DNA from 3 places in the Streptomyces sp. NPDC001816 genome. Region 2 is predicted to be linked to each of the others. Evidence: riboswitches for the same ligand, from Rfam matches in the RefSeq annotation. Region 2 holds a riboswitch; each other region holds the start of a gene.
The links. Region 2 has a riboswitch for cyclic di-AMP ahead of ACFYZZ_RS38940 (NlpC/P60 family protein). Riboswitches for the same ligand answer to the same signal wherever they lie in the genome.

Region 1 (9,558 bases), on a different contig from region 2:
CGGCGCGCGGCGGCACCGTCGGCGCCGCCGGGTCGGCCTGCGAACTGCCCGTCAGCTTCGACATCGCCAAAAGCTGGAAACCCAAGGGGATCGACGCCGAGAAGGAGCTGTCGAAGGCGTCGAAGGGCTCGGACGGCGACGTGAACGGAGCACTCGCGGACGCCTTCCTCCGCCAGGGCCCGGTCACCACCGCCTGTGAGATCGACGCCAAGCCCGCCGGCAAGATCGGCTTCCTGCGGGTGTGGACCGGCGAGCCCGGCGACGCCGACGCGCGCACCGTCCTGCGGCAGTTCGTCGCCGCCGAGGACAACACCAGCAAGGAGAAGTACCGCTCCTTCAAAACGGCCACCGGCCTGTCCGGTGTGGAGGTGGAATACCTCTACACGAGCAAGCTGCTGGAGGAGACGAAGAAGGAGAGCGCCCTGGCGGTCTCCACGCCCGACGGCCCGGTCGTGCTGCACCTCGGCGGGATGGACACCGAGGAGCACAACGCGATGCTGCCCGCGTACGAACTCGCCAAGCAGACCCTGCGCGTCCTCTGACGGGCACCGCCGGGCGGGTTCTCAGTCCGGGGTCGTGGTCCGGCCCAGATACGTGAGCGGGCCGGCGTCCGCGACCGGGATCTCGTGGAAGCCGAGCCGGTCGTAGAACCCGCGGGCGGCCGTGTTGACCGTGACCATGCCGAGGTGGACGGCCGGAACGCCCTGCGCGTGCAGGGCGTTCAGCAGCGTGTGCATCAACCGGCGGCCGTGTCCGCGCCCCTGCCAGGGCGGCAGCAGGTCGATGTGCAGGTGGGCGGGGTAGGCGGCGAGTTCGGGTACGAGCATGCGCTCCGGGCGGTGCAGGAGGCCGACCATCTCCTCGGTGGGCGTGCGGGGCTGCGCGGTGGGTTCCGGGTAGCGGTCCACCAGTCGGGGGATCCAGATCCGCCGGAAGTCCTTGACGAACCGCTCGGTGTCCGCCGTACCGACGACGTACCCCACTGCCCGGCCTTCGCCGTCGTCCAGGACGAAGGCGAGGTCCGGGTCCAGGTGGCAGTAGGGCTCGGCGAAGATCGACGGCATCAGGCGCAGGTCCGGATAGAGCGTGCGGGAGTCGCCGCCGTTGTGCGCGGTACGGACGCAGATGTCGGCGACCGCGTCGCGGTCGGTGGGGCGGTAGGGGCGGATCGCGGGGCGGGTGTCCGTGGGTGGCATGTGGACATCCTCCTGCGGATGGGAGCGCTCCCACAAGGGGCCGACGGGCTCCGGACGAGGCAACGGCGGCCCCACCGCTGGAGGGTGGGGCCGCCGTTGCGTCGTTCCGTGACGTGCGGTCAGTAGCGATCAGTACCGCAGGCGCTTGGCCCGGAGCAGCATGACGAGGCCGGACAGGGCCAGCAGCGTGCCGATGGCCGCGGGCCACAGGTGTGCGCCGGTCTCGGCGAGGCCGCCCTGGACGGCCTGGGGTTCGGTCTGGTCGGCGGGGGGCTGCGCCTGTGCGGCCTGACCGCCGGCAGGGGTCTGGGTGGCCTGGCCGACCTCGCCGGCGCCCGAGTCGGACGGCGCGGTCGAGGCGGCCTTGTCGGCCTTGGCGGGAGCGGTCTGCTTGCCCTCGCTGTCCTGCGTGGTCCGGCCGTCCTGCTTGGAGGACTGGCTGTCCTGCCTGGCCGGCTTGTCGTGCTTGGTGGTGTTCGCCGGCGAGGTCGTCGTGTAGGTCCTGGGCTCCTGCGTCGAGTCGGAGGAGGCCGGGGCGGGGTCGGCCGGGGCACTCGTGGCGGGGTCGGCCGTGGCACCGCCGGTTCCCGTGCCCGGGGCGTCCGTCGCACCGGTGTCGTCGCTCGGGCTCGGGGCCGTGGTGGCACCGGAGTCGTCACCACCGCGGGCTCCGCAGGTCCGGCCGGAGTTGATGCAGTCGACCATCTCGCGCATCAGGCCCTCGTCGAAGACGTTGATGAAGTCGCCGTGGTCGGTGACCGGCTTGTGCAGCTGCTCGGGGAAGGAGTCCACCGCGAAGAACGGCACCGTCCGCCCGCCGTCGTTCAGGCTCGGCGCGGCAACGCCGTAGACGATGCGCTGAACCAGCTGCGGGATCGCCCGGAAGCCCTCGGGGCAGGAGCCGTCGGGGCCGGCGAAGGCCACGTGGGTGCGGTGGTTGGCGCTGTCGATGTTGCGGCCGTCCCAGCAGCTCTGGAAGTGGAAGGTGCGCACCACGTCGCTGCCGGACGGGCACAGCGGGTACTTGTCCTTCAGCTGCCGGTCCTCGAAACCGGTGCAGCTCCACGAGGCGTTGGCGTTGGCGGGGCCGTTGACGAAGGCCTTGGCGTCGCCGGTGATGATGCGCAGCAGGCGCGGCATCTCGGTGACCTTGCCGCGCGGGCTGCCCACGAAGGTCAGCGTCACCTGCTTGGCCGTGACGATCTGGCCCGCGTTGCCCTCGGTGCCGCCGCCCGGGGCGCCGGCGTCCCGCTCCTGCTTGCCGTTCTGCAGCCGCAGCACCGGCCAGTAGTACGTGGACTTGTCGCCCTGGTCCACACAGCTGGTCTCGGCGTCGGCCAGGTCCTCGTCGCTGGCGAAGGCGTTGTTGGACTGGTTGCCGATGTAGTCGTGGAAGTGGTGGGCGCCGTTGGAGACACCGGGCGCGACGATCACGTTGTCGGAGTTGAACAGCCCGCCTGCGTTGACACCGCACTCGGAGGTGAACGTGCCGCGCGAGGCGTCGTCCTGCTGGGGCGGGTTCGGCACGTTCGGCTGTACGGAGGTGATGTCCGCGTAGTCGGAGGCGACGGGTCCGTTGCCGCCCTGGCCGGCGCCGTTCTGACCCTGGCCGGTGCCCTGTTGGGCTCCCTCGCTCGGGGCGGCGCCGCCCTGGCCGGCGTTGCCGGTGTCGCCGCCCGCGCCGTCCTGGGCGGGGCGCAGGGTGCAGGCGGCCAGGGATTCCAGTCCTTCCGGCCGGTCACCCACCTGGTCGATGGCGACGGCGATCCGCTCGATCGTGGCCGACCGCTTCTCCTTCAGCGGGTTCATGATGGGCTCGTCCGCGGCCGTGGGGTCCTGGCGGACGGACTCGGCCGACGCCTGGAGTTGCTGGTACGCGGCCGCGATCTGCTGGTCCAGCCGGGCGAGTTCGCCGTCGACGGCCTCACGGGCGCCGTCCGGCACCGTCGTCAGGCGGCTGCCGACGTCCGGGCAGTCGATCGTGGCCATGCCCGCGGAGCGGACCTGTCCGGTCGCGTCGGTGCCGCCGCCCCCGCCCCATGCACCCTCGCTGGCCGAGGCGTAGACATTGGCCGCGACGAGCCCGCCTCCGCCCAGCATCAGGGCGACCGCTGCGAAGGTCGCGCGTCGTGCACGGGTCGGGCGTCTGCGCGTGTTGCGTCCCACGGAAGTACCTCTGAGTCTGTCGAGCGGCTCGGCATGGAAATCCCCCGCCCCATACGGATCCGAGCGCCCGAGTGTTCAGGCGTCCCGAGGATTCACCAGAATCTCATAGGGACCGCGCCACCCGGAGAGTGACTCATCTCGAATGGCAAGACGAACATCACATATCTGTATCGGACATTGCGCACTTCAACCTTCACACGGGCCACACAAATTGGCTAGGTTGACGACCAGGCCGCACGGCTCCCCCGGCGAACCACGCCGGGCCGCGTGGCCTCCGCCGAATCCGGTGCACCGTGGAGTGCGGCCGGAGCCGGGGACCCGACCGACTTCGGGGTGAATCGGCCAACGCCCTTGCGGGCGGCGGCCGTAGGGCACGCCTTCCGGAACCGACCGCCCGAACCCGACAGCTGACTCGGTAGGCGGAGCACGGAAGGAGTGCGTCCCTTCATGGCGACGGACAGCCGCGACGAGGTTCGGCAGCGGATCAGCTCCCTCTACGACCGGGCCGAGGACGAGACGGGGAACTTCAACGCGACACGGGCCATGGCGCGGGCGACACGGAACCGTGGTGTTCCGCTGGCCAAGCGGCCGGCCCGGCGCTCGGATCCGGCCCTCGACGAGGTGGCCAAGCAGTGGTTCGACGGGGCGCGGGCCAAGCTCGGCCCGTCCGTACCCGCGGTCCTGCCGGCGGACCGGATGCCCGACCGGCAGGCCGCCCCGGCCCGCTCCTCGGACCGAGCCGGCGGCGATCGCCCCGGTGGTGACCGGGACACACCCGGACGGGGTCTGCCGGAGTTGCCCGCCGGACCTTCGGGGCGGACGGGTGCCCGTGCGCTGCCGGAGCTGCCGAGTGGGGCTGCCGCAGAGCTGGCCGCGCGGCCCGTCCCCGAACTGACGAGCCGCGCCCTTCCCGAACTGACCAGCCGGGTTATGGAGGTAGCGGCCGACCGCACCGCTCTGGAACTCCCCGACCGAGCCGCAGTCGAGCTGCCGAGCCGGGCCATGCTGGAACCGGCGGGCCGCACCTCGGCGCAGCCGGCCGCCCTGCCTCTCCCCGCTCTCCCCGCCGCCCCGTCGACCCCGCAGCAGGAGTCCCGGGCACTGCCCGCCCCCGCCACCGGGTTGCAGCGTCCTGCCCCGGCCGTGTCCAAGGCGGAGAACCGGCGCAAACTCGCCGCGGCCCGGGACGTGTTGTCCCGCGGCATCGCCCTGCGCACCACGGCCGCCCAGCCCACTCCCACGCCGGACGCCCTGGGCACCGCGGCGGGTCAGGCGCCACAGCCGACCGAGGACCAGTGGCGGGCACCGCAGTGGGCGGCACCCGGTGTGTTCCCGGCGCAGGAGACGGCCACCGTGCTCGGCGCGACCGCGCTTCCCGCCGGCACCGAGCCCTTCAGCCGTCCGGCCGCGACAGCCTCTCTGACCGACACGGGCTCCTTCACCGCGCCGCTGCCTGCGGACCTCCCGGCCGACACCGGGTCCTTCGCTGCGCCCCTTCCGGCCGACGCCGGGGCTTTCGCCGCACCTCTTCCGGCCGACACGGGGTCCTTCGCTGCGCCGCTTCCGACCGACACCGGGTCCTTCGCCGCGCCCCTTCCGACCACCGGCACCGGTACCGGCACCGGCACCTTCGCCTCGCCGCTCACCGTCGACACCGGGTCCTTCGCCGTACCCCTCCCAACCGACACCGGGGCTTTCGCCGCGCCTCTTCCAACCGACACAGGCTCCTTCGCCGCGCCGCTTCCTACCGACACCGCGGCTTTCGCCGCACCCCTCCCGACCGACACAGGCACCGGCACCTTCGCCGCGCCGCTCACCGTCGACACCGGATCCTTCGCCGTACCCCTCCCAACCGACACCGGGGCTTTCGCCGCGCCCGCCATCACCGACACCGGGTCCTTCACGGCACCCGTGACCGCCGGCGCCGCGACCTTCACCCCACCCCCTGTCGCAGCCGCCCCCCTCCCCACCGACACCGGCTCCTTCACCTCACCCATCACCGCCACCCCGACGACCAACACAGGCTCGTACGCGCCCGCGCCCGCGCCCGCACCCCCCACCCCCCAGTCACCCCGCGCCCTACGCGCCGAGAAGGCCATCGCCTTCGCCCGGGCGCAGATCGGGAAGCCGTGTGTGTGGGGTGCGACGGGGCCGGACTCGTACGACTGCTCCAGCCTCACCCAGGCGGCGTGGAAGGCGGCCGGGGTCACGCTGCCGCGGGCCGCGCACCAGCAGGCGCTCGGGGGCGCGCCGGTCACGCTGGCCGCTCTCGAACCCGGTGACCTCGTCCTCTTCTTCGACGACGACCGGCATGTGGGCCTGCACACCGGCGACGGCATGATGATCCATGCGCCGGGCCCGGGGTCGTACATCCGCGAGGAGTCGATCTACGGCGCCGGGGAGGCGGCGATCCACCGGGTGATCCGGCCGGCGTGAGGCCGTGGGCGGGCGCCCGCCTCAGCCCGGCCGCCGCCGTCGCGCGCGCCAGCTCTCGTAGTGGTCCAGCAGGGTCTGTGCCACCGGCCGGTAGGTGAGCCCCAGTTCGTCGATGCCGCGGCGGTTGTCGACGCGGAAGCGGATGCCGAGGTGCTTGCGTATGTAGTCCTGGGTGAGGCCGAAGGAGGGGCCCAGGATGCGTACCGGCCAGTGCGGGAGCGCGGTGCGCGGCAGGCGCGGGTCGTAGGGGTGGCGGGTGCGGATGATGCGTGCCATCTCGTGGAATGACGTCATCGTCTCGGCCGCCACGATGTAGCGGCCCTTGGCCCGGGGGTTCTCGGCGGCCGCGATGTGTGCGTCGGCCACGTCCCGTACGTCGGCCGTGGTGAAGCTGAAGTCAGGGGCGCCGTAGCAGAAGTAGCCCTTGAACAGCTCGTCGAGAAGGAAGAGGCTGCCGGACTCGGAGGCGGGGGTGAGGGAAGGGCCCAGTATCAGGCCGGGGTTGACGGACACCATGCGCCAGCGGTCCTGTGCCGCCTCGGCGTCCCAGGCCGCGCGTTCGGCGACGGTCTTGGCGTAGTGGTAGGGGTTGTTCTCCGCCGTGCTGGTGGTGTTGAAGTACCGCTCGGAGAGCACTTGGCCGTCCATCTGCAGGACGTCCGCGTAGTCACCGAACACCGCGCCCACGGTGGAGGTGAACACCAGGGTCCGGACCTCCGGGGTCCGCTCGATGCTCGCCAGGACGTTGCGGGTGCCGAGCAGCGCCGGGTCCACCACGTCCCGCCGGGCGTCCCTGATCCGCTCCGGCATGAGGAACGGCGAGGCCACGTGGAAGACGACCGGGCAGCCGCGGAACGCCTCGTCGAACGAGCCCTCCTTCAGCAAGTCCGCCTCGAACACCGCCAGTTGGTTCGGAAACGCCTCCTGCATCTCCCACAGCGGCCGCATCTTCGCCGCGTTCGCGGTGCTGCGTACAGTGGTGCGGACCTGGTAGCCACGCTCCAGCAGTCGTCGTACGAGATGGCTGCCGACGAAGCCGCTGCCGCCGGTCACCACGACGGTCGTCTCCCCGTGTCCGCCCACGCGCCCTCCTCCGCAAGAGACCCCGGGCAGCGAACCCGGGCAGCGAACCCGGGCACGCGACCCCCATAAGAGACCCCTGGGGAAGTCATAAGATCCACTTATGAGGTCATAGACCGGACCCCTGTACTAACTTAGGTCTGCCTTAGTCTAGGCTTCCCACTCGAGTATCTGATCACGCTCGAAGGGAACTGATCATGCCGCGCCCCCTGCGGGTAGCCATCGTCGGAGCCGGCCCCGCCGGGATCTACGCCGCCGACGCCCTGCTCAAGTCCGAGGTGGCCGCCGAACCCGGCGTCTCCATCGACCTCTTCGAGCGGATGCCCGCCCCGTTCGGCCTGATCCGGTACGGCGTGGCCCCCGACCACCCGCGCATCAAGGGCATCGTCACCGCCCTGCACCAGGTGCTCGACAAACCGCAGATCCGGCTGTTCGGCAACGTCGACTACCCGAACGACATCAGCCTGGACGACCTGCGTTCCTTCTACGACGCGGTGATCTTCTCCACCGGCGCCACGGCCGACCGGGATCTGCCGGTCCCGGGCATCGAGCTGGACGGCTCGTACGGTGCCGCCGACTTCGTGTCCTGGTACGACGGCCACCCGGACGTGCCGCGCACCTGGCCGCTGGAGGCAGAGAAGGTCGCCGTGCTCGGCGTCGGCAACGTGGCGCTCGACGTGGCCCGGATCCTCGCCAAGACGGCGGACGAGCTGCTGCCGACCGAGATACCCGCGAACGTCTACGACGGTCTGAAGGCGAACAAGGCCGTGGAGATCCACGTCTTCGGCCGTCGTGGCCCGGCGCAGGCCAAGTTCAGCCCGATGGAGCTGCGCGAGCTGGACCACTCCCCCAACATCGAGGTCATCGTCGACCCCGAGGACATCGACTACGACGCGGGCTCCATCGAGACCCGGCGCGGCAACAAGCAGGCCGACATGGTCGCCAAGACCCTGGAGAACTGGGCGATCCGGGACGTCGGCGACCGGCCGCACAAGCTGTTCCTGCACTTCTTCGAGTCGCCCTCGGAGATCCTCGGCGAGGACGGCAAGGTGGCCGGCCTGCGCACCGAGCGCACCGCCCTCGACGGCACCGGCAACGTCAAGGGCACCGGCGAGTTCAAGGACTGGGACGTCACCGCGATCTACCGCGCCGTCGGCTACCTCTCCGACAAGCTGCCCAAGCTGCCGTGGGACATCGAGTCCGGCACGGTCCCGGACCAGGGCGGCCGCGTCATCGAGGAGAGCGGCAACCACCTGCAGTCGACGTACGTCACCGGCTGGATCCGGCGCGGCCCGGTCGGCCTGATCGGCCACACCAAGGGTGACGCCAACGAGACCGTGTCCAACCTGCTGGACGACTTCGCCAACGGCCGTCTGCACACCCCGGACTCCCCCGCGCCGGAGTCTGTGGACGCGTTCCTCGCCGAGCGTGAGATCCGCTTCACCACCTGGGAGGGCTGGTACAAGCTGGACGCCGCCGAGCGGGCGCTGGGCGAGCCGCAGGGCCGTGAGCGCGTGAAGATCGTCGAGCGCGAGGACATGCTCCGGGAGAGCGGAGCCTGATTCCCGGGAGTGCCCTGGGAGGCCTCGGTCACGAGTCCAACGAGGCCTCCCAGAGCCCCTGTTAGGGTCCCGAGGTGTTCTCCCTACGTGAGCCCCTCCTCTTCACCCGCCTGCGCGAGGCCCGCCGCATCCTCGTTGCCGGTGCGGGCGGCGGTTTCGACGTCTACGCCGGACTGCCGCTGGCGTTCGCACTGCGGTCGGCCGGAGCGGAGGTCCATCTGGCCAACCTGTCCTTCTCCGACCTGTACGGCCTGAGCCTGGACAGCTGGGTGGAGGAGGACGTGGCCGCCGTCCGCCCGGACACCCCGCTGCGCGGCGACTACTTTCCCGAGCGCGCCCTCGCCCGGTGGCTCGAGGCGCAGGGAATGCCCGACACCGTGTACGCCTTTCCCCGTACGGGCGTCGAGCCGCTGCGCGCCGCCTACCGGGCGCTCCTCGACCATCTGGGCGGTGTGGACGCCGTCGTGCTGGTGGACGGCGGTACCGACATCCTGATGCGCGGGGACGAGCACGGGCTCGGCACACCGGAGGAGGACATGGCGAGCCTGGCCGCCGTCGCCGGTCTCGACGAGGTCCCGCACCGCCTGGTGGCCTGCCTGGGCTTCGGGGTGGACGCCTACCACGGCGTCAACCACGCCCTGTTCCTGGAGAACCTGGCCGCCCTGGACCGCGAGGGCGCCTTTCTGGGGGCGTTCTCGCTCCCCAGGGAGAGCCAGGAGGGCGCGCTCTATCTCGACGCGGTGGCGCATGCCCAGCAGAGCCACGAGAGCCACCCGAGCATCGTCCACGGCTCGGTCGCGGCCGCCGTCCGCGGGGACTTCGGCGACGTGCGGTTCACCGAGCGTACCCGGGACAGCGAACTGTTCGTCAACCCGCTGATGTCCCTCTACTTCTGTGTGGACCTGCCCGCGCTGGCCCGTGCGAACCTCTACCTCGACCGGCTGGAAGGCACGATGCTGATGCGGCAGATCAGCTCGGTGATCGCCGGGTTCCGGGAGGAGCTGCCGCGTCAGCGGGCGCCCCGGGCGTTCCCGCACTGAGCCGGGGCGCACCGGTCACGACAGGCCGGGCTCGGCCGCGACCAGGTCCCGGCGGCCGACCGCCGCGAGCGTCACGGT
Region 2 (9,558 bases):
CGCCCGCGTGGCTCCGCCACGAGGACGCTTCGGCGCCTTGCGATCGCACGCACCAGACGCCGCGGGGCCCGCCCTTCTGGCGGACGACGGGAATTGTCAGACAGGCCCTAGGCCCCGCGGCCGTTTTCGGTGCCGCGCCGTCTGCGTATGCCCCGGGTCACCGCCGCTGTGACACCGGCCAGGACGAGGCCCCCCGCCACCAGCGGGACGGCCATCAACGGGGGCGTGTGCCACAGGCCGGCCGCGTCACCGGCGTAGACGGCGCCGGCGGCGGTGAGGAAGAGGCCGGCGACCAGCTTCCCGGGCTGGAACTCATGACGCAGCACGGCTGACCTCCACCTCTCCGACGCCCACCCGCAGATCGAGCCGCAGTGTCCCGGCGTCCTTGCCGCCCTTGACCGACGACAGCGTCACGGCCTTGTGCCTACCGGGCTGCACGTCCACGTCCTTCCCGTTCTCGCCGGGCAACCGGATGTCGCCCACCCCCACGTCGATACTCATCCGCACGGTCGCGTCCGTCGGCAGGATCACCTTCAGCTGACCCGCTCCCACCTCCGCGTCCGTGGCCACCGTCTGCCCCTTCGCCGGGTGCACCCGGGTCAGGTCCAGCGTGCCGACACCGGTGCCGAGGCCGTACGTGGACCGCACGTCCGCCGTCGCGGTCGGCTTCCAGGACGTCTGCCTCCAGTGGGTCGTGATGTCCTTGGGCAGGGCAGTGGCCCCGGCGAGCAGCGCCGCCGTGACAATCGCGAGGAACACCGACCCGGCCCCGGTCCGCCCCAGGAAGGCGCTGAGCGTGATGCCCAGGCCGAAGACCACGAGCGCGCAGGCAAGGCCGGCCTGGAGGCTGATGCCCAGCGGGTGCGTGTCCCAGGTCAGCCCGGTGCCCACGCCCCCGGCCAGCAGGGCGAGCAGGAATATCCAGCCGCCGATCCAGCGCGGGCCGCGTGGTCTCGGGGGTGCGGTGCGCGGCGGGTGTGCCGAGCCGCCGTGGGGCCAGGGGGTGGCGATGCCGACGTCCACGGCCGAGGTCAGGTCGCGGGTGTCCCCGGGGCCCCAGAGGTAGCCGGTGCCGCCGACATGGGTGCCGTCCTTGACGATCGGGTCCCGCCACCAGGACGGGTAGGTGGTGACGACCGGCGGCGCCTGGGCCTCCGGCGGGGCGTCGGCGGCGGCCTGCGCGGCGAGCGGATCGGGGTCGGCGGCACCGCGCCGCCGCGACCAGTACCCAGCGCCGGCCAGCAGCAGGGAGAGCACCACGGCGAAGGTCAGCACCCCGCCGTTCTTCAGCATGGTCAGGAAGATCCCGCAGCCGACCAGGGCGAACAGCACGGCGGCCAGCGCCTGGCCGTCGACCCGGCCCGTCAGCAGCCTGCGGACCTCGTTCTCCTCTTCCCCCTCGTACGGCACCAGCAGCCAGGCGAAGCCGTAGAAGATGAGGCCGATGCCACCGGTCGCGGACAGCACGGCCAGGGTGATCCGGAAGATCACCGGGTCCATGTCCGTCTGCCGCCCGAGCCCGGCGCACACCCCGGCGATCATCTTGTGCCGGCGGTCGCGCCGGAACTGGAGGACACCGTCGGTGGTCTCCGGCTCCCCGGCGGTGTCCTGCTCCCGCCTCGCTTCCGTCCCTTTCCTCTCTTTCTTCTCTTCCCTCTCTCCTGCGGTTCCCGTCCCTCCCGTCGCGGCGGGCGCGGCATCCGTCGGTCCGGTGCCCGGGGCCGGGCGCGGGCCGGGGCCGGGTCCCGGACCCGTCGCGGCGTGCTCGTGATCCGTCATGCGTCCATGGTGACGGCCCGGCCGCCGCGACGGCAGTCGGGATGACCCTGGGCAAACCCTGAGATCGGCCCTGAGAGGCGGCGGGGAGGCGTTCGACACCGGGCCGGCGGGCCGATTCGAACGCCCGGCTCGAAGATCAGGGGAGTCTAGGGGGCCGACCCTGATGCTCCGCGCCCGCGGCCATGTGACCATCGATGGCATGCCGGAAGCCGCAGCCCTGCCCCTCGACGACCCGCGGCCGCCGCGCAAGCTCTACCGCAGCAGCGACGGCCGCTGGCTCGGCGGAGTGGCGCGGGGCCTCGCCGGGCACCTCGGGCTGCCCGTGATCTGGGTCCGGCTCGCCTTCGTCGGCCTGTTCATGGCGAACGGACTCGGAGCACTGCTGTACGCCGCGTTCTGGTTCTTCGTGCCGCTCGGCGTCGGCGGCGTCGGCGACCAGAAGCCGCAGCCGCCGGTGGGCACCGCGACCTCGCCGGAGGGCCGCCGCAGACTGCTGGCCCGCAAGCCGGACAAGGGCCAGATCGTCGCCCTGCTCCTCATGGTCATCGTGTCCATGGTCTTCGTGGGCAGCATCAACCTGACCAGCGCGGCCAAGGCCTATCTGCTGCCCGCCGTCCTGGTCGCGGCCGGTGTCGCCCTCGTCTGGCGCCAGGCGGACAACGCCCGCCGCGCCCGCTGGGTCGAGGTCGGCAGCCGGCGCCGCACCCTCACCCTGCTGCGCGCGGGCGCCGGCGTCCTGCTGGTCACCGCCGGCGTCTCCGCCATCTTCGTCATGCAGGGCTCGGCCGCCCACCTCGGCGCGGTCCTCCAGGCCGCCCTCGTCGTCCTCGTCGGCATCACGCTGCTCGCCGGCCCCTACCTGGTCCGCATGACCCAGGACCTGTCCGAGGAACGCCTGATGCGCATCCGCGCCCAGGAGCGCGCCGAGGTCGCCGCCCACGTCCACGACTCCGTGCTGCACACCCTCACCCTGATCCAGCGCAACGCCGACAACGCGGGCGAGGTCCGGCGCCTGGCCCGCGCCCAGGAGCGGGACCTGCGCACCTGGCTGTACAAGCCGGAGGGCACCGGCAAGGACGAGGCCGACGAGCCGGACACGGTCGCCGAGGCGGTGCGGCGCAGCGCGGCCGAGGTCGAGGACAAGCACGGCGTACCCATCGAGGTGGTCGTGGTCGGCGACTGCCCGCTGGACGAGAGGACCTCCGCGCAGATGCAGGCCGCGCGCGAGGCGATGGTCAACGCCGCCAAGTACGGTGGCGACGGCGGTGCCGTGCAGGTCTATGCCGAAGTCGAGGGGAGGACGGTCTTCGTGTCCGTCCGTGACCGCGGCCCGGGCTTCGACCTCGACTCGATACCCGCCGACCGCATGGGCGTCAGAGAATCGATCATCGGCCGCATGGAGCGCAACGGCGGCACGGCCCGGCTGCGGGCGGTGCCGGGCGGCGGCACGGAGGTCGAGCTGGAGATGGAGAGGGCGGAGAAGACGTCATGAGCGACGCGACCGAGGCGAACGGTACGGCGGGAGCGGCGGAGCCGGCCGGGTCCGGCACCGCCGGGAAGCGGCACGTGCGCGTGGTGCTCGTCGATGACCACCGCATGTTCCGCACCGGGGTGCAGGCCGAGATCGGGCAGACCGCCGAGACCGGCGTGGAGGTGGTCGGCGAGGCCGCGGACGTCGACCAGGCGGTCACGGTCATCACCGCGACCCGGCCCGAGGTGGTCCTCCTGGACGTCCACCTGCCGGGCGGCGGCGGGGTCGAAGTGCTGCGCCGGTGCGCCGGGTTGATGGCTGACGCCGAGCAGCCGGTGCGCTTCCTCGCGCTGTCCGTGTCGGACGCGGCGGAGGACGTGATCGGTGTGATCCGCGGCGGCGCCCGCGGCTATGTCACCAAGACCATCACCGGCACCGACCTGGTCGACTCGATCTTCCGGGTCCAGGAGGGCGACGCCGTCTTCTCCCCGCGTCTGGCCGGGTTCGTCCTGGACGCCTTCGCCTCCACCGACGCCCCGCCGGTCGACGAGGATCTGGACCGCCTCACCCAGCGCGAGCGGGAGGTGCTGCGCCTGATCGCCCGGGGCTACGCCTACAAGGAGATCGCCAAGCAGCTGTTCATCTCGGTGAAGACGGTCGAGTCCCATGTCTCGGCGGTCCTGCGCAAGCTCCAGCTGTCCAACCGTCACGAGCTGACCCGCTGGGCCACGGCCCGCCGCCTGGTCTGACCCCGCCGGGCAGCCGCCCTCACGCCACCCGGGTGGCCCCCGCGAACGGCATCTGGTCGATGGGGGCCACCCGGACCGGTGCCGAGGGGTTCGGGGCGTGGATCATCTGGCCGTTGCCGATGTAGAGGCCCACATGGCTGATGCCGGAGTAGAAGAACACCAGGTCGCCGGGCTGGAGTTCCGAGCGGGAGACCCGCCGGCCCGCGTTGATCTGGGTGTAGGTGGTGCGGGGCAGGGAGACGCCGGCGGAGCGGTAGGCGGCCTGGACCAGGCCCGAGCAGTCGAAGGCGTCCGGGCCGGTCGCGCCCCACACATAGGGGCTGCCGAGCTTCTGGTAGGCGTAGGCGATGGCCGCCGCCGCGCGGGAGTTCGGGGCGGCGGGGGAGTCCGTCGGCTCCAGGTCCGGCCGGGCGCCCGGGGCCGAGCGCGAGGCGTGCCCCGCCGCGGTGCCGTCGCCGGTGACCTGCGCCCGCTGTGCCGGAGTGAGCCGGGCCAGCAGGTCGCGCGCCTCGGCCAGCTTCCGGGTGATGGTCTTCTTCTGCCGCTTCAGCTCGGCCTGCCGTGACCGCAGCGCGTTCAGCTCGGTCCGGGCGGCGCCGCGCAACTGCTCGATCTCCCGCAGCTGTTCGCGTACCCGCGCCACCGCCCCGGCCTGCCGGTCGCCGGCCCGCTCCGCGAAGGCGGCCCCGTCCAGGTACCGGTCGGGGTCGCTGGACAGCGCGAGTTGCCAGGCGGGGTCGATCCCGCCCTCGCGGTACTGCGCCGTTGCGTACGAACCCAGCGCGTTGCGGGCCGCGTTGAGCTTGTCCTGCTTGCGGGCGGTCTCGTCCCGCAGCGAGTTCAGCCGCCGCTGGGCCGTGCCCGCCTTCTCCTTGGCGCCGTTGTACTTCTCGGTGGCGGTCTCCGCCTCCTGGTACAGCTTGTCCACCCTGGCCTTCACCTGCGTCGGTGTCAGCTGCGGCTCGGCGTGGCCGGTTCCGTCGAAGGCCGTGGCGGTGGCCGCGCCCGCCAGGGCGAAGGTGACGGCCGTGCGGGCCGTGGTTCCGCCGAGCGAGCGCTGTCGGGGCTTGCGGTGCGCTGCCACCTGGACCGTCACGTCCTTCCGTAGGACTCCTGCGACCGAACGAGCGGTGCGTCCGGCGACGGCCCGCACAGGGGAAGCGGGCCGCCGCCGGACCTTTCTCGGCGGTGGTGCCCGACTGCCGCCCCTGGCCCGGGCGGCGGTGGGGAGCCGGTCACCTGGGGGAGGACGCTAAACCCGAGTGTGACGGGCCGGTAACGCGGAGTGCGGAACTGGCTTCGAGCGATCGAATAGTGACCGCATGTGACCGGATTGCCGGTATGGAGTCGCCGCCTTCACGTAGCGTGGTGACCGATGCGCGGAATGTGGGACACACGGGAGCCATGTGCTGCTATGGGGCGCATATATGCAGGATGCACCGGTGCTCCCGGCGAGCCCGGTGACAGAGGGCTCCCGGGCCCCTGATTAGGCTCCGGGCTCATGGACGTACTCATCCATCTCTTCGTCGGCCTGCACATCATCGGCATCGCCGCGCTGCTCGGCGGTTTCCTCACCCAGACGAAGGCGATGGGCCAGGGCACGGCCCGCTTCGTCCCCGCGATGCTGCACGGCGCGTTCACCATGCTGGTCACCGGTGTGGCCCTGGTCGGCCTCAACCAGGCCCAAGGCGCTCACCTCAACACCGTCAAGATCGGCGTGAAGCTCGCCCTGCTGATCGTGATCCTCGGGCTGGTCTACGTGAAGCGCGACGAGGAGAAGGTGGACAAGAGCCTCTTCGGGCTGGTCGGCCTGCTGACCACGGCGAACATCTTCATCGCCGTGCTGTGGACGTGACGCTCAGCGCCGTCCGCTGATCCCGGCGCGGGCCGCGAGGGCCGCGCCGGCCGCGACCGCGACCCAGGCCGCCACCGCCACCCACACCAGCACCCGCCCCGGCCCCTTCAGCCACCCGATGCCCACGGCGGCCGCCACCGACAGCGTGGCCGCCCCGGTCATCCCCATGGGGAACGCCGTCGCCCAGCGCCGCATGTCGTAGCGCAGCCGTGGCCGGGCCACCTCGGCGGCCAGTAGGACCACGTACCAGGACAGGTCCAGGAAGACCAGCGCCACCGTCACGTTCCGCAGCACGCCTCGGTCGTCGTCGTTCCACAGGTACAGCCGCGGACCGTCGGCGGCGAGCAGCTTCGCCCCGGCCAGCCCCGAGATGGCGAGTGCTCCGCCCGCGATCCACTGGTCCCCGGCCCCCTCGAGGATCTGCCGCGGATCGAAGCGCGGCAGGGCGAGGCCGTAGAGCACCAGGCCCAGCCAGAACAGCACCAGCGCGGCGTGCGCGAGCCAGGCCGTCGTCTCGGCCGCGGCCAGCGTGGCCGCCAGCACCGCAAGCCCCTGTGTGGCGACACAACACAGGAACACCGCTCCCGGCATGTGCCGCTCCCAGTGCTGCATGACCAGGTACAGCAGCACCGGCCAGAGCACCACGGCCAGCGCCAGCGCCGCCTCGGCCGGCGTCTGCCGGCCGAGCGCCGAGAACCGGGCGCCGAGCACGGCCGTGGCGGCGACGGCGGTGAGCGAGCCCGGGCTGCGCGCCTCGGCCACCCAGCGTTCCCGCTGCGCCACCAGCCGTACGAGGAAGTCGGCGGCCAGCGCCACCCAGGCGACGCAGGCCAGCCACAGGAAGACCCGGGACACCGGCTCGGGGCCCGTCAGATGCAGGCCCACCGAGACGATGCCGGTCGCCATGACTGCGGCACCCGCCGCCGGCGGACGCCCCGCCCACCACGTACGCAGAGCTGAGATGCCGGGCATGGGCCCGATGCTAGGCAGCCGCGCGGGCGGGGCGCGGAGGCCACGCGCGCGCGTGGCGCTCGAAACTTCGAAAAGGGGACGGTCGGGCTGGACGAAGGGGGTGGTCAGGCGGGTCGGACAAAGCTGTGGATGATCGATTCGCCGCCGTAGTAGATCGACTCCTCGCGGACGTACGCGCCCGGCTTGGGGGCGTGGATCATCATGCCGTTGCCTATGTAGATGCCGACGTGGCTGATGTCGTCGTAGAAGAAGATCAGGTCGCCGGGCTGCGCATTGGCCAGGGAGACCGTGGTGCCGGCGTTCACCTGGTCGTAGGTGGTGCGCGGGAGCGAGACGCCGGCGGCCTTCCAGGCGGCCTGGGTGAGGCCCGAGCAGTCGTACGAGCCTGGTCCGGTGGCGCCCCACACGTAGGGCTTCCCGATCTGGGCGCGGGCGAAGGCGATCGCCTTCTCGGCCTTGGTGGCATACGTCCCGGAGGACGTCGACGAGCCGCCGGAGCTGGTCGAGCCCCCAGAGCTGGACGAGCCGCCGGAGGTCGACGAGCCGCTGGACGTGGACGAACCGCTCGCCTGCGCCTGGGCCTGGGCCTCCTCCTTGGACTTGGCCGCTGCCGCCTGCTGCTTGGCCAGCTCCGCGGCCTTGCGCGCGGCCTCCTCCTGCTTCTGCCGCTCGATCGCCGCCAGCCGGGCCTTCTCCTCGGCCGTCAGCTGGGACAGCAGTTCGCGCGCGGAGGCGAGCTTCTTCTGGACGGTGGCCTTGGCGGTCTGCAGTTCGTTCTGCGACTCGGACAGCGTCTGGAGGCTCTTGGCGGCCTCCTGCCGCTTCTTCATGGTCGCGGCCTGCTCGGTGACGTAATCGTCGACGGCGCTCTTCTGTCGCGAGGTCAGCCGGTTCATCAGCTGGCTCTGGTCGAAGTAGTCCTGGGGACTGTCCGCGAGCAGGAAGGTGGCGGTGTCGGACGAGGCGGCCCCGGTCCGGTACTGGGCGGCGGCGAACGTGCCCAGCTCCTCGCGGGCCTTGTTCATCCGGGCGGTCCGCCGGGCGACCTCGTCGCGCAGGCTGTCGATGTGGGTGCGCTGCTTGCCGGTCTGCTCCTTGGCGGCGTTGTACTTCTCGGTCGCCGACTCCGCCTGGCGGTAGAGGTCGTCGACCTTCTTCTCGACCTCCTCCAGGCTCGGCTTTCCATCGGCCGCGGGAGCGGCGTCGGCCGTCTGGGACAGCACGGCCACGGAGGTGAGGGCGGCGGTGGCGAGGACTGGGGTGCGGAAACCTGCTCCGAGTGTGCCCGCGGGGCGCGACTTGCGGTGCGACGCCAAGGGAGGCGACTCCTTCCATGTGCCGCCTACCGGGTTAGCTGTCGGGTTCGGGCGGGTGGTCGGAAGGTTTGCCCTACGGCACTCGTCCCGGGACGGGACGTGTGCCGATTCACCCCAAAGGTCGGTGGGTCCCCGGCTCCGGGCACCGTGCGGGGGCGCGCCGGACTCGGCGGAGGCCGCGCGGATCGGCGACGTTCGCCGGAAGGGGGCGTGCGGCCCGCCCCGCAACCTAGCCAACTGGTGTGTCTCGTGTGAAGGTTGGTGCACGATATGTCCGATACATTTTCGTGACCTGGGTGTGGGATCGCTCCCGTGTCACAGGGTGATTCCGCTGTGTGAGGGGCTGTTCGGCCGTCCTGGGTGCGAAGGACCCGTCTTTTCCGAACCAGCCATGTTCCCGGGACGGCAGCCGGTTGTCGGTGCGGCGCCCTAGACTCGGAGAGCGATGAGCAGCCTCTTTGACGACAGCTTCCTGGCGGACCTCCAGGCCCCTCGCGGGCGCGAGGAGGAGCCCCCGCCGCCGCCCGAGGACGATCACGCTCCGGAGCCGCTTCCGGACGATCTGTTCGGCGGGAAGTTCGACGTACCGCCGGACCGGGACGCGTACTACCGCGACGGCGCGCCCCGCCCCGCGCTCGACGCGGCGGCGCTCCTGGAGGGGCTGAACGAGAACCAGCGCGCCGCGGTCGTCCACGCCGGCTCCCCGCTGCTCATCGTCGCCGGCGCAGGCTCCGGCAAGACCCGTGTGCTCACCCACCGCATCGCCCACCTGCTCGCCGAGCGGAACGTGCACCCGGGCCAGATCCTCGCGATCACCTTCACCAACAAGGCCGCGGGCGAGATGAAGGAGCGCGTCGAGCAGCTCGTCGGCCCGCGCGCGAACGCGATGTGGGTCATGACCTTCCATAGCGCGTGCGTACGGATCCTGCGGCGCGAGTCGAAGAAGCTCGGCTTCACGTCGAGCTTCTCCATCTACGACGCCGCCGACAGCAAGCGCCTGATGGCCCTGGTCTGCCGCGATCTGGACCTCGACCCCAAGCGCTTCCCGCCCAAGTCCTTCAGCGCCAAGATCAGCAACCTCAAGAACGAGCTGATCGACGAGGAGGACTTCGCCGCCCAGGCCGCCGACGGCTTCGAGAAGACCCTCGCCCAGGCCTACGCGCTCTACCAGTCGCGGCTGCGCGAGGCCAACGCGCTCGACTTCGACGACCTGATCATGACGACGGTCAACCTGCTGCGCGCCTTCCCGGACGTCGCCGAGCACTACCGCCGCCGCTTCCGGCACGTCCTGGTCGACGAGTACCAGGACACCAACCACGCCCAGTACGCGCTGGTGCGCGAGCTGGTCGGCACCGGCGAGCACGCCCCCGAGGACGCCGACACCCCGCCCAGCGAGTACGACCTCCCGCCCGCCGA
Region 3 (9,558 bases), on a different contig from region 2:
GGGTGGAGCAGCTCGGTAGCTCGCTGGGCTCATAACCCAGAGGTCGCAGGTTCAAATCCTGTCCCCGCTACTGAAGGCTCAGGGCCGGAATCCAGCAATGGATTCCGGCCCTGAGTGTTTCCCGGCTCCTTCGTGGACGGCCGAGGCAGTTCTGCGGCAGAACGCCGAGTGGCATACGTCACAGTCTGTCATCCGCTCGGTCCACAGCGGTCGCCCGCCCTCCCCGCTCCCGCCACGCTGGACGCAGGTCAAGGACACGGGAGAAGAGCAGTGCGCCCTGGTGAGCTGGAGGAGAGCCCGTACGCCAGGGCCGGCAGCCGACTCCCGCGCGACCGCGCCCCGAACCCCGGCCCCGGCTCGGACCGCGCGCCCCTGCCGTCGGGCCGGCGCCGCGGCCGCCACCCCACCCCGCGCGCCCTGGCCCGCGCCCTGCCCGCCCTCCTGGTCGCCGCGGGGATCGGGTACGACCTGCTCACGCCGCGCGCCTTCACCGCCGTGCCCTTCTTCACGGCCGCCCCGCTGATCGCCGCGCCCCTGTCCTCGCTGCGCACCACGCTGCTCACCGGACTCGCCGCCCTGGTCGCCACCGTCGTCGTCACCACCCGGACCGGTCCCCCCACGGACGTGCACACGATCACCGAGATCGTCACCGTGGCCACGGTCGCCGTGCTGGCCGCCGCCATCAACCGCGTCCTGCGCCTCGGCGACCAGCGGCTCGCCTCCGCCCGGGAGATCGCCGAGGCCGCCCAGCGAGCCGTCGTGCCCGAACCGGACGACCGCATCGCCGGCTTCGACATCGCGGCCCGGTACGAGGCGGCACAGGAGGACGCCTTCATCGGCGGCGACCTGTACGCGGTGCAGGACAGCCCGCACGGCGTACGGCTGGTCGTCGGGGACGTACGCGGCAAGGGCATGGACGCGGTCGCCGCCGTCGCAGTGGTCATCGGGGCGTTCCGGGAGGCCGCCGAGCAGGAGACCACGCTGGAGGCGGTGGCCGCGCGGCTGGAGCGGGCGCTGGCCCGCGAGGGCACCCGGCGGGACGGGACCGACGCCTTCGAGGGCTTCACCACCGCCGTCCTCGCCGAACTCCCGCACGGCGGCAGCGGCGGCAGTGACGACGGCGTCGTCCGGATCGTCAACCGCGGCCACCCGCCACCGCTGCTCCTGCACGACGACGGCACCCTGCGCACCCTGGCCGCGCACGAACCCGCGCTGCCGCTCGGCATGGCCGACCTCGGCCGGTGGCCCGACCGCGCGACCGAGTCCGGCTTCCCGAGCGGCGCCACCCTGCTGCTCTACACCGACGGCCTGTCCGAGGCCCGTGACGCCCACGGCCGCTTCTACGACCCCCTTCGCCGGCTCGCCGGACGCCGCTTCCCCGACCCCCGCGCGCTGCTCGGCCGCCTCGCCGCGGAGGTGCGCCGGCACTCCGGGGGCGGGATGACGGACGACATGGCGCTGCTGGCCGTACGGCGGCCCTGACGACCCGCCAGTGTCACCCAAGGTGATCGGACGGAAGCCCTCCGCATAACATCTGAGACACCATCAAAACTGCCGAGACTCCTGGACGCCGGTCAACTCGCCCGTTTTCCACCGGTCCTGACGCCTACGTCCGCCCCGAAAAACGTTAATGATCAAGCAGAACGGCTTGGAATCTGACGTCCGGGTCTATTAACGTTCGATAACGCAGCGCGGTCGTCCCAGCCGTCACAAGAGGCGGCTCCGTGCGCACGCGCCGAATCCCGCAAGGGAACCGGGGAACCACCACCTTGGGGTGAATCACGCGGATGCCGCCGTGGAAGCACGGCAGGTATACGCGCGTAGGAGACCTTCCTGCTCCGAACCCGTCAGCTAACCCGGTAGGCGGAGGAAGGAAAGGAGTGCGCCTTCGTGGCGTCCAACCGGCCTGCCCCAGAAGCCCCGTTCATGCCGAGCGAGACCGAGACCTTCGGTTACTTCGGCGCTCAGAGCACCGACGAGGGCCCCTGGGAGGAGTGGAACCCCACCGAGGAGTCCATCCGGCCGGTACGCGGTCGGCACCGCGTGGGCAAGCAGCGCGGCGGCGGACTCGCCCGCAGCTCCACGGTCCTCGGCGTCGGTGTCATCGCCGCCGTCGGCGCGGGCGGCATGGCCAGCGCCCACACCGGCAAGCCGCCGGTCTCCATCTCCATGCCGGACCTGGACTCCGTCAGCTCCCTGTTCGACGACGGCTCCTCCTCCGACGCGCCCAAGGCCACCACGGCCTCGCTGACCAACGTCGGCACGACCGACGCCGCAAGCGACCAGAGCGACGCGGGCGAGGCCCTGCGCAACCGGATCATGGCCCAGGCCGAGCAGCAGCAGAGCAAGGCCGACAGCAAGGCCACCGCGATAGCGGCGGCCACCGCCGAGAAGCAGGCCGCCGACGCGGCCGCCAAGGCGCAGAAGGAAGCCGCAGCCAAGGCCGCCGAGGCCAAGAAGGCGGCGGAGGCCGCGGCCAAGAAGAAGGCCGAGGAAGAGCGCCTGGCCGCGCTGGCCAAGCAGTACAAGCTGCCGGTCGTCTCGTACACGATCACCGGCACCTTCGGCCAGCCCGGATCGATGTGGTCCTCCGGCTACCACACCGGCCTCGACTTCGCCGCGCCCACCGGCACCCTCATCAAGGCCATCCACAGCGGCACCATCACTCAGGCGGGCTGGGCCGGCGCCTACGGCTACCGCACCGTCCTCACCCTGGACGACGGCACCGAGCTGTGGTTCTGCCACCAGTCCTCGATCGGCGTCTCCGTCGGGCAGAAGGTCAGCACCGGCGACGTCATCGGCCGTGTCGGCGCCACCGGCAACGTCACCGGCCCGCACCTCCACCTGGAGGTCCACCCGGGCGGCCAGGCAACCGGCATCGACCCGATGGCGTGGCTGCGCGACAAGGGCCTCGCCCCCTGACACGTCCTTCTCCTGCGGGAACTCGGCACCGGCAGCGGAATGCGATCATTCACCGCCGGTGTTGTCGTAGAGCATGACTTCCCTGCGCACACTCGGCTCATCCGACCTTCAGGTCTTCCCCCTGGCCCTCGGCGGCAACGTCTTCGGCTGGACCGCCGACGAGGAGACCTCCTTCGCCGTCCTCGACGCCTACACGGCCGCCGGCGGCAACTTCGTCGACACCGCCGACTCCTACTCGGCGTGGATCGAGGGCCACAAGGGCGGGGAGTCCGAGACGATCATCGGCAGGTGGCTGAAGGCCCGCGGCAACCGCTCCGACGTCGTCATCGCGACCAAGGTCAGCCAGCACCCCCAGTACCAGGGCCTGACCGCGGCCAACATCAAGGCGGCCGCCGACGCCTCCCTGCGCCGCCTGGACACCGACCACATCGACCTCTATTACACGCACTTCGACAAGCCCGAGGTGCCCGTCGAGGAGATCATCGGTGCACTCGACGAGCTGGTGAAGGCGGGCAAGGTCCGGCACATCGCCGCCTCGAACATCTCGCCGGAGCGCCTCCAGGCCTCCCTGGACTTCTCCGAGCGCGAGGGCCTGGCCCGGTACGTCGCCCTCCAGCCCCACTACAACCTGGTCTCCCGCGACACCTACGAAGGCCCGCTGCAGGACCTCGCCGCCCGTGAAGGCCTCGCGGCGGTCCCGTACTTCGCCCTCGCCTCCGGTTTCCTCACCGGGAAGTACCGCCCCGGTACGACGGTCGAGAGCGCCCGCGCCGGTTCGGCCGCGAGGCACCTGGAGTCCGAGCGCGGCCAGAAGGTCCTCACGGCCCTGGACGAGATCGCCGCCGCCCACGAGGCCCCCGTCGCCACGGTCGCCCTCGCCTGGCTGGCCGCCCAGCCGACGGTGACGGCCCCGATCTCGTCGGCGCGGACGGTGGAGCAGCTGCCGGCGCTGCTGGGGGTGGGGGAGCTGCAGCTGACCACGGAGGAAGTGGACCGCTTGACCCAGGCTTCCGCCTGACCTCTCCGATTCCGCCGCGCCGGCGCTCAACTACGGCGGCGTGAACCGGCGGTGCCGGACTCTCCGCAACCCGAGGGTCTACGACCGATAGGGGTTGTACAGAGGCTGCGGCATCGCCGGATGGCCGTATGCCCCCCAGAACACCGGCGCGGGAGCGGAAGCCCGAGCCGCGTACTCCAGGGCCGGCCGGGCGACGCCCCTGCGCCGCCACAGCTCGGCGAGCAACTCCTGCTCCCGTACGACGAAGTCGGCCCCGGCCCGCCCCCGCCGCCCCCGCTGCCGCAGGAACGCCAGCGAGGTGGCGTACGCCTCGTACTGCGCCACGGCCCGGGCCGCGGGCCGCCCTCCGAAGTGCTGCCGGGCGTGGTCCCGGGCCATCCGCCGCGCCCGCATCGACCCGAGCACGAACGGCTCGGCCGGCCCCAGCCACCCGGCGTACACATACGCCGGCAGCTCCTCCCGCACGGTCCGCAGCTCCCGCTGCCGCGTCCAGATCGCGAGCCATGTCAGCAGCCCGAAGGCGGGCAGCATGAAGGCGCCGTAGACGGCGAAGAACCCGAACTCGCCGAAGGCCGAGGAGCCGTTCCAGAAGGCGTGCATGCTCATCGCGAGCAGCAGCCCGCCGAGCGGAACCAGGACGCGCCGGGCGTGCTGCCGTTCCGAGGAGAGCGCGGCGATCCCGAAGCCGATGCCGGTGAGCACGGTGAACAGGGGATGCGCGAACGGGGACATCACGATGCGCACGAAGAAGGTGGCGGCAGTGACGGAGGCGATGCCGCGGTCACCGGTGAGCTGGTCGGTCCCGAAGGCCGTGCCCAGGTAGAGGATGTTCTCGGTGAACGCGAACCCGGTGGCGGTGACCCCGGCTATCACGACACCGTCGACGATCCCGGTGAAGTCGCGTCTGCGGAAGAGGAAGACCAGCAGCACGGACGCTGCCTTGGCGGACTCCTCCACTATGGGCGCGATCACGGTCGCGCCGAGGGTGTCGGCGCCGGCGGGGTCGGCGGTCGAGGTGGCGATCCACTTCGTGGCGAAACTGTTGGCGACGATGGCGATCAGCGCCGCCGCGCAGGCGCCCCAGGCGAACGCGAAGACCAGATTCCGCCAGGGGCCCGGTTCGACCCGGTCCAGCCACCGGAAGGCGGCTATCAGCCAGGGTACGGGCAGGACGGCGAGGCCCAGCCCGACCAGGAAGCCCTCCGTGCCGGTCTGCCGGCGCACCAGCGCGAGGATCACCAGGCCGGACAGGGCAAGCAGCGTGATCAGCGCCCCGTAACGCACCCACCGGCGCTGCCACCAGTGCGGATGCGCTCCGCTTCCGGGTCCGGGGGAGTAGGTCGGGTACGGAGGACTGATGGCCACGGCATCGACCCTAACGATGACAGGACGAAGGGGCTGCTACTGCTGCTGATGCGGTACGCGACGGAACAGCAGATCGTTCACCACATGTCCCTTGTCCAGTCCCTGTCCCTCGAAACGGGTCAGCGGCCGGAACTCGGGACGCGGCGAGAAACCGCCGTCGGCCTGGGTGTTCTCGAAGTCCGGATGCGCGGCGAGCACTTCGAGCATCTGCTCGGCGTACGGTTCCCAGTCCGTCGCGCAGTGCACGATCGCCCCGGGCTTCAGCCGGGTCGCGGCCAGCGACAGGAACTCGGGCTGGATCAGCCGCCGCTTGTGGTGCCGCTTCTTGGGCCAGGGGTCCGGGAAGTACACGCGCAGCCCGTCGAGCGAGTCGGGCCGGAGCATCTCCCGGAGCAGGATGATCGCGTCCCCGTTCCCGACCCGGACGTTGGACAGCCCGTTCTGGTCGGCGAGGTTGAGCAGGTTGCCCTGGCCCGGCGTGTGCACGTCCACGGCGAGGATGTTCGTGTCCGGGTCCCCGGCGGCCATCTGTGCGGTGGCCTCGCCCATCCCGAACCCGATCTCCAGCACGACGGGCTTGTCGTTCCCGAACAGCTCGCCGAGATCGATCACGCGCTGCCCGTCGATGTCCAGCCCCCACTTGGGCCAGAGCCGCTGCAGCGCGTCCGCCTGCCCGGCGGTCACCCGGCTGCGGCGGGGCTGGAAACTCCGGATCCGCCGCTCGAAGTGCGACCCGGCGGGATCGGCCTTGGGCCCGTCCGGAAACCGCGGCTCCCCCTTGGCCCGGCTGTGCCGAACGGACACACCGGGGACATGCGAGGACACCGGCTCGGCAGCATCGGCAGCAGCGGACCGGGGGGCTTCGGGGGCGTTGAGGGAGTCAGACACAGTGCCTCGATTTTACGGCGCCTCTCCGACCGCCCGAGCCGACCGGGGCCGGGACGGTGCCTTCTCGACCCACCGAGTCGGGTGGTGGGTGGGCATAGGCCGGGGGTCCAGGGGGCGGAGCCCCCTGGGACGGCACTACAGCGAGCCGAGCATGTCCAGCGCCCGGCGCCCAACCTCCCTGCCGATCGGCAGCGAAGCGGTAGCCGCAGGAGACGGCGCGTTCAGTACATGCACGGCCCGAGCCCCCTCCCGGATCAGGAAGTCGTCCACCAGCGTCCCGTCCCGCAGCACCGCCTGCGCCCGCACCCCGGCAGGGGCCCGCACCAGATCCGCCTCCTCCGCCGCGGGCAACAATCTCCGCACCGCCTGCAGAAACGCCCCCTTGGACACCGACCGCCGCAGCTCCCCCGCCCCGTACCGCCAATGCCGCCGGGCGATCACCCAGGACCCCGGCCACGCCACCGTCCCGGCCAGCTCCCGGGGCCGTACGACCCTCCACCCGTACCCCTCCCGGGCCAGCGCCGGCACCGCGTTGGGCCCGATGTGCACGCCCCCGTCGATCCCGCGGGTCAGATGCACGCCGAGGAAGGGGAACGCCGGATCCGGCACCGGATACACCAGCCCCCGCACCAGCTCGGGCCGTGCCAGCTCGTAGTACTCCCCCCGGAACGGCACGATCCGCACCTCGGGCTCGTCCCCGGTCAGCCGCGCCACCTCGTCGCAGTACAGCCCGGCGCAGTTCACCAGCACCCGCCCGCGCACGACGTCGCCGCCCGCGGTGAGCACGGCCACACCCCGCTCCGGCCGCCGGTCCACCCGGACGACCCGGGCCCCGTACCGGATCTCCGCCCCCGAGGCCCGCGCCAGCTGCCGGGCGACGCCCACGAAGTCGCACACCCCGGTTGTGCCGACGTGGATGGCCGCGAGTCCCCTGACCTCCGGCTCGTACTCGGCGATCTGTGCGGCGCCCAGCTCCCGCACCGGGATCCCGTTCTCCCGCCCGCGCTGGACGAGCGCGTGCAGCCGCGGCAGCTCCTCCCGCTCGGTGGCGACGATCAGCTTGCCGGTGACGGCGTGCGCGATGCCGTACTCGGCGCAGAACTTGACCATCTCGGCCGCGCCCCGCACCGCGTACCGCGCCTTGAGCGAGCCCGGCCGGTAGTAGATCCCGCTGTGGATGACCCCGCTGTTGCGCCCCGTCTGGTGCCGGGCCGGGCCCGGCTCCTTCTCCAGCACGGTCACCCGTGTCCCCGGCGCGGACCGCGTGATCGCATACGCCGTGGACAGCCCGACGATCCCACCCCCGACCACGAGCACATCACAGTCGTACGCCCCGACCCGCACCGTGCACCACCTCCCACCTCGATAGTGCACTGCGCCACTGACAGCGCCTTCAAACGCCGGAGGGGTGTCGCGCGGCTACGCCAGAGCCATCAGCAACGGCCTGGCCCGCTCCCGCAGCTCCACCACCCTCGGCTCGTCCCCGTACGGCTCCAGCCGGTGCAGAAGATCCTTCACGTACTCGGTGGTCCGAGCGGAAGAGATCCGCCCGGCCACCTCCACGGCCCGAACCCCCTGCTCGCACGCGGCATCCAGATTCCCCGACTCCAGCTCGGCGACGGCAGAGACGACGAGCCGCAGTCCGTGCGACCGCACGAACTCCTCCGTCGGCTTGGACAACGCCTGCTCGGTGAACCTCCGCACCTGCCGAGGTGCCTTCAGATCGCGGTAGCACTCCGCAGCATCAGCGGCAAAACGGTCGTATCCATAGAAACCAAGCCAAGAAGGATCGTTGTCACCCTCCCGTGACCGCTCGAGCCACCCCTCGGCGGCCTTCAGCGCAGCGCCGGCGGCCTGCGCATCGCTCGCGCGTGCATGTGCCCGCGCCTCCACCAGCCGGAAGAAACTCATCGTGCGCGCGGTCGCCAGCCCCCGGTTGCGCTCCAGGGCGGCCTGCGCCAGATCGACGCCCTCGTCGCCGAAACCCCGGTACGTCGCCTGCAGCGACATGGAGGCCAGCACATAGCCCCCGAGCGGGACGTCGGCGGCCGCGCGCGCGAGCCGCAGCGCCTGGATGTAGTACCGCTGCGCCGCCTCCTGCTGACCGGTGTCGAAGGCCATCCAGCCCGCGAGCCGGGTGAGTTCGGCGGTGGCCCCGAACAGGGCGCGGCCGACCTCGTCGGAGTACGAGCCGAGCAGCAGCGGCGCCGCCTCCACCCTCAAGCACTCCGGCACCATCGACGAACGCCAGTCGCCGCCTCCGTACTTGGAGTCCCAGCGCCTGGCGTCCTCCGCGGCCTCCCGCAGCTTCTGCACATCGCTGTGGCCGACTTTGATCGGTGCACCGGATTCTTCGGCAGAGTTCGCTTCCCGCGCGACCGAGCTGTCGGCGGGGGTTATCAGCCATCGCGAGGCAGGCGTTGCGTATGCGCTCACTGCGAACGACCCGGCGAGCGACTGCCAGATGCCCCCGGAGCCGGCCCGGCGCCCGGCGAGGTCGAGCCGGTACAGCTCAGTGGCCGACTTCACCGCCTGTCCCACGTCTCTGGGGAAGGCGAGACCCACTTCGGGTGCGGGGTCCGCGTCCGCCAGGCCTATCTCGTGGAGCGGCACCGGGCGGCCGAGCTTCTGGCCGATGGCGGCCGCGATGAGGTGCGGCGCCGCTCCCTGCGGCACCATCCCCTTCGACACCCAGCGCGCCACCGAGGTCTTGTCGTAGCGAAGCGTCAACCCGCGTTGAGCGCCAAGATCGTTGACGCGTCGCGCGAGTCCTGCATTGCTGATTCCCGCGAGGGCGAGAACGGCGCCGAGCTTTTCGTTCGGCCCGCGTTGCTCCCTGGACATGCGCCACCCCTCGACACAGACGGCTGCCGCACTGGCATAACCGTGCGGCATTCGTAAACCCAGCGTAGTTCGCCGCATCCCAAGCGTTAAGGGGCATTGTTCCGGTTGGCGGGATTGTGGTCCGTACGCGAGTGCGGCCCTGTACGCACCGTGCACACGCTGTCGCGGCGTGCCCCCGCCCGTGTGGCCGTGCGCCCGTCCGTGCGCTCTTCTCCAGCCATCGGGGGAGCGGTTCCATGGCTGTTGCGTGGGTCGGCCCGCTGTACTGGATCCAGTGGGCTGGGGGACACCGCCACCTTCATCCCCGCGGGTGGCGGACCGGTCCGGGAGGCGATGCCCGCCTCCCGGACTGTGCGCGTTCCGGCGCCGCCGGGCGCTCCGCAGGCCTGTACGGAGCGTGCTCAATTTCACGGGGCCGCCGCCGATTTGGCTGAAAATCGACCCAGCTCTCGGAGGGTGATTTCCGCTCCCACCATGGGACTTGAGGGCGCGAAGGGTGTTTTCGGGGCGCATATCGGGGG

Region 1: it holds a riboswitch for cyclic di-AMP, as region 2 does, so the genes downstream of both, ACFYZZ_RS07835 (NlpC/P60 family protein) here and ACFYZZ_RS38940 (NlpC/P60 family protein) in region 2, are expected to answer to the same signal.
Region 3: it holds a riboswitch for cyclic di-AMP, as region 2 does, so the genes downstream of both, ACFYZZ_RS21730 (M23 family metallopeptidase) here and ACFYZZ_RS38940 (NlpC/P60 family protein) in region 2, are expected to answer to the same signal.

What each region holds. Positions count from the first base shown of each region.
Region 1 covers NZ_JBIATY010000002.1:464,388-473,945, reverse strand. Annotated here, with positions in the region: gene ACFYZZ_RS07850 (lipoprotein) at 1-542, shown strand, start outside; gene ACFYZZ_RS07845 (GNAT family N-acetyltransferase) at 564-1,196, opposite strand; gene ACFYZZ_RS07840 (DUF1996 domain-containing protein) at 1,326-3,296, opposite strand; cyclic di-AMP (ydaO/yuaA leader) riboswitch at 3,628-3,799, shown strand; gene ACFYZZ_RS07835 (NlpC/P60 family protein) at 3,810-5,798, shown strand; gene ACFYZZ_RS07830 (NAD-dependent epimerase/dehydratase family protein) at 5,820-6,881, opposite strand; gene ACFYZZ_RS07825 (FAD-dependent oxidoreductase) at 7,076-8,440, shown strand; gene ACFYZZ_RS07820 (DUF1152 domain-containing protein) at 8,515-9,480, shown strand; gene ACFYZZ_RS07815 (hypothetical protein) at 9,496-9,558, opposite strand, start outside.
Region 2 covers NZ_JBIATY010000015.1:175,579-185,136, reverse strand. Annotated here, with positions in the region: gene ACFYZZ_RS38975 (hypothetical protein) at 108-326, opposite strand; gene ACFYZZ_RS38970 (PspC domain-containing protein) at 313-1,779, opposite strand; gene ACFYZZ_RS38965 (PspC domain-containing protein) at 1,979-3,271, shown strand; gene ACFYZZ_RS38960 (LuxR C-terminal-related transcriptional regulator) at 3,268-3,999, shown strand; gene ACFYZZ_RS38955 (NlpC/P60 family protein) at 4,019-5,083, opposite strand; gene ACFYZZ_RS38950 (hypothetical protein) at 5,501-5,854, shown strand; gene ACFYZZ_RS38945 (tellurite resistance/C4-dicarboxylate transporter family protein) at 5,858-6,826, opposite strand; gene ACFYZZ_RS38940 (NlpC/P60 family protein) at 6,931-8,142, opposite strand; cyclic di-AMP (ydaO/yuaA leader) riboswitch at 8,151-8,324, opposite strand; gene pcrA (DNA helicase PcrA) at 8,588-9,558, shown strand, end outside.
Region 3 covers NZ_JBIATY010000006.1:14,770-24,327, reverse strand. Annotated here, with positions in the region: tRNA gene ACFYZZ_RS21740 (tRNA-Met) at 1-70, shown strand, start outside; gene ACFYZZ_RS21735 (PP2C family protein-serine/threonine phosphatase) at 271-1,482, shown strand; cyclic di-AMP (ydaO/yuaA leader) riboswitch at 1,724-1,883, shown strand; gene ACFYZZ_RS21730 (M23 family metallopeptidase) at 1,891-2,922, shown strand; gene ACFYZZ_RS21725 (aldo/keto reductase) at 2,996-3,940, shown strand; gene ACFYZZ_RS21720 (PrsW family intramembrane metalloprotease) at 4,019-5,305, opposite strand; gene trmB (tRNA (guanosine(46)-N7)-methyltransferase TrmB) at 5,342-6,193, opposite strand; gene lhgO (L-2-hydroxyglutarate oxidase) at 6,329-7,537, opposite strand; gene ACFYZZ_RS21705 (MFS transporter) at 7,613-9,037, opposite strand.